2 regions of the Bacillus sp. NPDC093026 genome follow, and region 2 is predicted to be linked to the other one. Evidence: a T-box and tRNA genes for the amino acid it is inferred to sense, from the RefSeq annotation. Region 2 holds a T-box; the other holds one or more tRNA genes.
The links. A T-box is a leader RNA that pairs with one kind of tRNA and senses whether it is charged. The one in region 2 lies ahead of ACIQCE_RS12495 (valine--tRNA ligase), so its partner is inferred to be a tRNA-Val.
Positions count from the first base shown of each region.

Region 1: it encodes a tRNA-Val, which carries the amino acid that the T-box ahead of ACIQCE_RS12495 (valine--tRNA ligase) is inferred to sense. The anticodon was not compared.

Region 1 covers NZ_JBIVPN010000007.1:137,842-142,123, forward strand. The annotation lists gene sigW (RNA polymerase sigma factor SigW) at 1-32, opposite strand, end outside; gene rocF (arginase) at 228-1,142, opposite strand; tRNA gene ACIQCE_RS14200 (tRNA-Gln) at 1,268-1,339, opposite strand; tRNA gene ACIQCE_RS14205 (tRNA-Tyr) at 1,344-1,428, opposite strand; tRNA gene ACIQCE_RS14210 (tRNA-Thr) at 1,456-1,528, opposite strand; tRNA gene ACIQCE_RS14215 (tRNA-Val) at 1,535-1,610, opposite strand; tRNA gene ACIQCE_RS14220 (tRNA-Glu) at 1,617-1,691, opposite strand; gene murQ (N-acetylmuramic acid 6-phosphate etherase) at 1,927-2,838, shown strand; gene ACIQCE_RS14230 (MurR/RpiR family transcriptional regulator) at 2,852-3,721, shown strand; gene ACIQCE_RS14235 (PTS transporter subunit EIIC) at 3,718-4,282, shown strand, end outside.
Region 2 covers NZ_JBIVPN010000005.1:103,829-108,110, forward strand. The annotation lists gene ACIQCE_RS12495 (valine--tRNA ligase) at 1-2,570, opposite strand, end outside; T-box leader at 2,629-2,859, opposite strand; gene ACIQCE_RS12500 (hypothetical protein) at 3,031-3,219, shown strand; gene ysxE (spore coat protein YsxE) at 3,311-4,282, opposite strand, start outside.

The DNA of each region.
Region 1 (4,282 bases), on a different contig from region 2:
TGCTTAATTCTTTTTTTAATTATTGTTTCCATAGTATATTCAACCTCTGCCTTCACCGGTCTTTATGTATACGAACCTTTTACCAAAAGGTTTCATTCTCCTCTAAAAAATAGTGTAACAAATTTTTGACAGCGTGTTATGCATATCAGCTGGTAAAAACCTTAACATATCCTTAAAATTCATTCTCTTTTGCTTACAATAAAAAAAGACCGGGAACAAATCCCGATCTACAATAACTTTTCACCCATTAAAGAGCCAATTAAAGCAACAGCCGCTTCTGCTGTTTTATTTCGCTCATCTAATACTGGATTAACCTCAACAAATTCAGCAGAAGTCAAAATGCCCGATTCCTCTAAAAGCTCCATAGCAAGATGACTCTCTCGATAACTCATTCCACCTGCAACTGGTGTCCCTACGCCAGGGCATTCTGCTGGATCTAATCCGTCTAAATCAAGAGACAAATGAACACCGTCGGTTCTCTCCTTTAAATACGAAATAGATTCCTCCATTACCTTCGTCATCCCCAACCGGTCAATCTCATGCATCGTATATACCTTAATGCCTTTTTCTCTAATTAACACACGCTCTCCTTCATCTAAGGAACGAGCACCAATTAAAATAACATTTTCAGGTTTTACTTTTGGAGAATAACCACCAATATTCGTTAAATCAGAATGCCCAAGACCAAGACTGACTGCAAGCGGCATTCCATGGATATTCCCAGAGGGAGACGTTTCCTCCGTATTTAAATCACCGTGCGCATCATACCAAATAACACCTAGATTTTCATAATGCTTAGAAACTCCTGCCAATGTTCCAATTGCAATGCTATGATCACCGCCTAAAATCAGCGGGAATGAACCTGACTGAACAATTCCATCTACCTTTTCAGCAAGCAGCTTATTCGCACTCGCATTCTCCGTTAAATTTTTTAATTTCTCACTCGTATACAGCCCTTTTTCATCGTCCCTTTGCTCGACTGGAATATCTCCTAGATCTTCCACATCAAATGAAAGCGATTCCAATTTTTCCTTTACTCCTGCACACCGAATCGCACTTGGCCCCATATCCACGCCTCTTCTCATTTGACCCAAGTCCATTGGAACACCCACAAGTGTAACCTTCTTTTGATTTTTTCCCATATGTACATCCCCTTTCCGTTCATGCTTTTATTCTACTGTCTCGATGCCTCCTGACTCAACTCGACAACATTTTGAATAGTTATACAACATAAAAAAAGACACCTTTTTTTGAAAAGGTGTCTTGACTGGGCTAGCTGGATTCGAACCAACGCATGACGGAGTCAAAGTCCGTTGCCTTACCGCTTGGCTATAGCCCAAAAATGGTGGAGGGGGACGGATTCGAACCGCCGAACCCGGAGGGAGCGGATTTACAGTCCGCCGCGTTTAGCCACTTCGCTACCCCTCCACATATAAAATTGATAAAGAAAAACAGTGCCGGCAAGAGGACTTGAACCCCCAACCTACTGATTACAAGTCAGTTGCTCTACCAATTGAGCTACACCGGCATATTATGGTGGAGGATGACGGGCTCGAACCGCCGACCCTCTGCTTGTAAGGCAGATGCTCTCCCAGCTGAGCTAATCCTCCACATCATGGTGACCCGTACGGGATTCGAACCCGTGTTACCGCCGTGAAAGGGCGGTGTCTTAACCGCTTGACCAACGGGCCAATTTTGTCAAGTTTACTGTTTCCTTGAAGCTGACAAAAGTTATTATATACAGGTTGTTCCCTTTTTGTAAAGGGGAATTTTATTATTTTTATTTTCTAACAATTCACCTTATCGTAAGTCATCTTCATTTTTGAAATGAAATTTCAATATATAAATATAATATTGAAATTTCATGCCAGAATGAATATACTGAAAATGAAGAAATAACAGGCGCAATGCCAGGAGGTATATCACATGCAGCCATCTCAACTGCGTTCTTTAACAACTGAATCAAGAAATCCTCACACGATGAGAATCTCACAAGCTAATCCACTTGAAATACTTCAGATGATTAATGAAGAAGATATGAAGGTCGCTCAAGCGGTCAATCGCGTACTTCCACATGTGAAAACAGCAAGTGATTTTGCCGATGAATCCATCACAAATGGAGGAAGATTGATCTACATGGGCGCAGGGACAAGTGGGAGAATCGGTGTCATGGATGCCGTTGAATGCCCGCCCACTTACAGCGTCTCACCTGATGTGATTGTAGGCATTATGGCAGGCGGAGACTCAGCCTTTTCTCAAGCTGCCGAAGATGTAGAAGACAGTGAAGAAGCCGGCAAACAAGATTTGAGACGGATCCAACTTTCTTCAAAAGATACTGTCGTCGGCATAGCGGCAAGCGGTAGAACACCTTACATTATTGGCGCTTTAACCTATGCAAAATCTATTGGGGCAAAAACAGTCGCCCTCAGCTGTAATGAACAAGCAAAAATTAGTGAGCTGGCAGACTGCGCCATTGAAGTCATCGTTGGGCCTGAAGCCATCACCGGCTCAACACGAATGAAAGCTGCAACCGCTCATAAAATGATTTTAAATATGATTTCTACATCAGTCATGATCAGACAAGGCAAAGTATACGAAAACCTAATGGTCGATGTAAAAGTGAGCAATCATAAATTAAAAGAACGAGCCATCGCCATTATTCAACATGTGACAAATGCTTCCTATGAACAAGCTCTAAAAACCCTTGAGGCTGCCGAATTAGAAGTCAAAACAGCCATCGTCATGCTCCAGGCAAAAACAGATAAGAAAACAGCAAAGAATTTACTTCATCAAACGAACGGCCACATCGACAAAGCCATACTACGTCATCAATCTTAAAGGAGGCGGTTATATGTCAGCAGGTGGACTCACCCTACTACACACAATGAAATCAAAGCTCCCCCAATCTGAAAAAACCATTGCAGACTACATTCTTGCCTATCCTGACAAAGTCATTAAGAGCACAGTACATGAAATCAGTCAGGCTGCCGGTGCAAGCAGTTCAGCTGTCGTTCGCCTTTGTAAATCTCTTGGGCTTGATGGATATCATGATTTAAAAATGAGGATCGCTGGAGATTTAATGAATGCAGACAAACAAGGCTACCGAGATATTGAACAAGATGAACCACTGAACTCCATCATTCAAAAGACAGCGGGAAACTCTATTCAATCCATTCGAGACACAGCCTCTATTTTAAATGTAGAAGCTTTAGAAAAAGCCGTTCAACTGCTTCTCTCTGCGAAACAAATACACTTTATCGGTGTTGGTGCATCAGGTATCGTCGCAGCCGATGCACAGCAAAAATTCTTGAGAATCAACTATGCGGCGACAGCATTTACTGACATGCATATTGCATCCACTGTCATCGCAAACGCAGGAAAAAATGACATCGTGTTCGGTATATCCTTTTCAGGAGAGACCGAAGAGATTATTCATGCTCTTCAGCTCGCAAAAGATCATCAAGTGAAAACCGTCGCCTTAACGCATCCAGGTCATACCAGCGTTTCTTCGTTGTGTGATGTTCACCTAACGACTTCTGGTTCGAATGAAGCACCTTTTCGCAGCGCTGCCACTTCCTCTAGAATGGCACAGCTTTACTTAATTGATGTCTTATTTCTCAGCCTAGCTTCCCGTCAATATGAACAAACAGCTCAATATATTGACAAAACAAGGCATGCCATCCGCTCCATGAAAAGAAAATCAAAGGGGGATTCAACATGAGTCATCAAAATAAATATCAGCAGTTAGCGGAAGAGATTCTTTCGCTTTGCGGTGGTCCAGATAACATCTCTTCCCATACACATTGTATGACACGTCTCCGTATTACACCAATCGACAACGAGAAGATTCAATTGGCAAAGATCCATGAACTTGATGGCGTCATCGGCGTTGTTGAAGCTGAAACACTCCAAATTATTTTAGGCACTGGCGTCGTAAACCAAGTATCAAGTGCGTTTGAACAACTGCTGAACTCATCCAATACGTATGACCTGAAAAACGAAGCACAAAAGAACAAACAAGTCATTTCACAAAAAAATCGCACACCCTTCAAATTATTTTTACGCCGCATTGCCAGCATCTTTATTCCAATTATTCCTGCGCTTGTTGCCTCAGGACTCATTACAGGTATTACAAAAGCAATCGTGCAAGCGGGCTGGCTTGATGAGAAATCCCAAGCTTCGATTATTTTAACCGTCATTGGCTCAGGCTTGTTCGCTTACCTCGGTATATTAGTTGGTACAAATGCCGCAAAAGAATTTGGTGGCTCTCCCGCATTAGGAG
Region 2 (4,282 bases):
TCTTCTTCAACGACACTTTCAGGCGCTTTTTTCATAAAGCCTTCATTTCCAAGCTTTTTCTGTACTCTTTCTACTTCTTTTGTCAGCTTATCAAGCTCTTTTTGCAGGCGAGCAATCTCTTCGTCTAAGTTGATCAAGCCTTCTAGTGGTAAAATAAGCTCTGCTCCAGAAATAACTGCTGTCATTGCTTTATCACTAGCAGGTACATCTGTACCAATTTCGAGAACACTTGGATTTGTGAATCGTTCAATATATGATCGGTTTTTTTCTAAACGTTCCTGCACGTCAGCAGTTGACGCTTTGATGTAAAGCTCGATTTGTTTGCTCATTGGCGTATTGACTTCACTGCGAATGTTACGCACAGATCGAATGAGTTCAACAAGTAGCTTCATATCAGCAGATGCTTGTTCATCTGAAAGCTCTGGTTTTACTTTAGGCCATTCAGCTACTGTAATCGACTCTCCTTCATGCGGAAGATGCTGCCATATTTCCTCTGTCAAGAACGGCATGAACGGATGAAGAAGTCTCATTGTTTGATCTAATACATATGCAAGGATCGAACGAGTTGTTTTCTTCGCCGCTTCATCTTCTCCGTAAAGCGGAAGTTTCGCCATTTCAATATACCAATCACAGAAATCATCCCAAATGAAGTTATACAAGTGTCTGCCCACTTCACCGAATTCATATTTGTCAGCGAGCTGTGTTACACTTTCAATTGTTTCATTTAAGCGTGTCAAAATCCATTGATCTGCCACTGATTTTTCACCTGTCAAATCAAGTTCCTCATAGGTGAAACCATCCATATTCATTAGAGCAAAACGGGATGCGTTCCAGATTTTGTTCGCAAAGTTCCAAGTCGATTCGACCTTTTCAAAGCTAAAGCGAAGGTCTTGTCCTGGTGAGCTTCCGGTTGCTAAGAAATATCTTAACGAATCTGCACCGTATTGATCGATAACTTCCATCGGATCAATCCCATTGCCAAGCGACTTACTCATCTTACGTCCTTGTTCGTCTCGAATGAGCCCATGAATGAGAACATCTTTAAACGGCTTTTCTCCAGTAAACTCAAGACCTTGGAAGATCATGCGAGAAACCCAGAAGAAAATAATATCATAGCCTGTGACAAGCAGATTCGTTGGATAGTAACGTTTAAAATCTTCACTGTCTACATCTGGCCAGCCCATTGTAGAGAAAGGCCAAAGCGCTGAACTAAACCATGTATCAAGTACATCCTTGTCTTGTTCCCAGTTCTCAATGTCTTCTGGTTCTTCCAATCCAACATACACTTCTTTTGTTTCTTTATGATACCAAGCTGGAATGCGATGCCCCCACCATAGCTGACGTGAAATACACCAGTCACGAATATTTTCCATCCAGTGTAAGTACGTTTTCTCAAATCGATCCGGTACAAATTGAACTTGCTCTTCACTTTTTTGCAATTTGATAGCTTCATCAGCGAGCGGCTGCATTTTGACAAACCATTGTGTTGATAAATACGGTTCAACGACTGCACCGCTTCGCTCACTATGACCAACAGAATGCACATGTTCCTCAATTTTGAATAAAACACCTTGTTCTTGTAAATCTTTTACAAGCTTCTTGCGGCATTCAAAACGGTCCATGCCTTTATATTGCAAAGCATTTGCATTCATTGTCCCATCTTCATTCATCACAAGGATTCGTTCTAATTGATGACGATTCCCAAGCTCAAAGTCATTCGGGTCATGAGCAGGCGTAATCTTGACAGCCCCTGAACCAAATTCCATGTCTACATAGTCATCCCCAACGATTGGGATTTCACGACCCGTAATAGGTAAAATAACGGTTTTTCCAATCAGGTGCTGATAGCGTTCGTCTTCAGGATGAACAGCTACTGCCGTATCACCAAGCATCGTCTCAGGTCTTGTTGTCGCAATCTCTATTGAACCTGTTCCATCAGCTAGAGGATATCTCAAATGATAAAACGCACCTTGGACATCCTTATAAACAACTTCAATATCAGAAAGGGCAGTCTTAGTAGCTGGATCCCAGTTAATAATATACTCTCCGCGATAGATTAACCCTTTTTCATAAAGCTGGACAAACACTTGACGAACCGCTTTACTTAGACCTTCATCCAAAGTAAAACGCTCACGTGTATAATCAAGTCCAAGGCCCATCTTCGCCCACTGACTCCGAATAAAATCAGCATATTCTTCCTTCCACTTCCACGTTTCCTCCACGAATTTTTCGCGGCCTATATCATAGCGGCTCACGCCCTCTTCGCGAAGTTTCGCCTCTACCTTCGCTTGTGTGGCAATTCCGGCGTGGTCCATCCCCGGAAGCCAAAGAACATCATAGCCTTGCATGCGTTTCATTCGTGTGACAATGTCTTGCAACGTTGAATCCCAAGCATGACCAAGATGTAGCTTTCCTGTCACGTTTGGCGGAGGAATGACGACTGTATACGGCTCTTTCGTTTTGTCATGTTGCGCTTCAAAGAATTTCCCCTCAAGCCAGTACGTATATCGATCCTTTTCAATCGCATTCGGATCGTACTTTGTTGGCATTTCTTGATTATTTGTTCCCATTTGTGTAACCTCCACATTTTTTCGGCTGATGAAACATAAAAAAGCCTTTCCATCCTTATAAAAGGACGAAAAAGCTTTTTCGCGGTACCACCTTTTTTTACGGAACACATACACATGTACCGTACACTCTAAAGGATAACGGGTTTCACCCGAATTTCTCTACTTGGTATTTCAAGAAATTAAGCTCACAGGCGACCTTCCAAAACAAGTAGCTCCTAGGAAACCTTTCAGCAGCCGGCTTCCCTCTCTTTAGGGTCTTGCTCGTACTCTTCCTGTTCAACGCTTATGATATATATCACGTTCATCAGCACGTACTCATCTTGTACTTATATTACTAAATGCTTTTTGTTTTCGTCAATCATCTTTTCCGCTTTTCTTTTTCTTTATACAAATTGGGCAGGCACCCTTTGCCTCAATGCCCATATGATAATAGCAAAATCAAGAAGGAGGGCGTTTTATCTTGAAGAAAATCAATCCTTACACGCTCCCCCCCTGGCTCAGACAAATTCGGGCAGTTGCCTCCCAAGTCGTACTCCCGATTGCCATTTTTCAAGGATTGCGCACAATCATTTTTCCAACGACGTTTGACGTCCTCATCTTAGGTATTCTCATTTTCCTTGCATGTGCATTTCACCTCGATTGGTTTTAAATTGCCGTTTCTTAGAGAACTTACACCTCAAAACTGTTTCGTACCGAGAGATTTGTTTGACCATCCTGAATAAATCCAAAACAAAACCTCGTCATTCTGATGATGACGAGGCATTTTGTTCTTCTTCTAGACGTCTAGCCTGCTCGATTTCGTGAATTTTCATAACAGTCGGCTCTGAATTTTTCATTTGCCAATACGCTCTTAAAAGTTGCTGACAGCTTTTCATCTCGTTTTGTCCGCCAGATTCATATGCTTTCACCGCATCAAACAGTCCTTGCGGGTAAGCGAGATAACTCAAAAACAAATGAAGCTCTTCTTCCCTGAGCGGATTCCCCTTTTGATACGTATAAAACAAGGAAGTACATTCTGGAAAAGGAGCAGGATATGATTTGAATGTCCGAAAGTAAAACGTCAAAAGATCATAGATGGGGGCGGCCTTTTTAGACCGCTCAAAATTGGTAAAATGTCCTGTCCCTACATCATTGTATAGAAAATGATGAATTGACAATTGTCCATGATTTAAAACAACCCGAGTTGTCTCCTGATCTTTCATTTCCTCATGCCAATCCTCTAAACGTTCAAGCGCAAATTCACTCGCAGACATAGCTTCTGAAAAATACATAGCAGCGGCCAGCTCAAATGGCGACATGTACCATGTTTGTTCTGCCCGCTCTATGAATCGTTCATACATATCTTTCTCTGTTTCCCATTTCATCTTGATTTGTGTGTAGTGAGCTTCTATCTCATGCTTTGTAATATCTATCATCACTTCGGTTCGTTTATGAAGCCTAGCAATCTCTTGGAATAAATACTCATGTTTATCATCTTGCTCTTCTCTCTTTTCATTCGTCAGCCATGGCATGAGATAATAAGCGTGCTGGCTTTCCCGATGACTTGAGAAAAAAGAGCCGTTTTTTGTGCGATAAATAGGCACAAATGAACGATAGCCTTTTGATTCTAGTTCAAGCATTTGCTCTGTAAACTGCATATTTCGCTGCGCCTTCAATTGTTTTAGTGCAAATACTCCCTGCTTTGTATAAACCCTTACGACCGACGGGCTGAC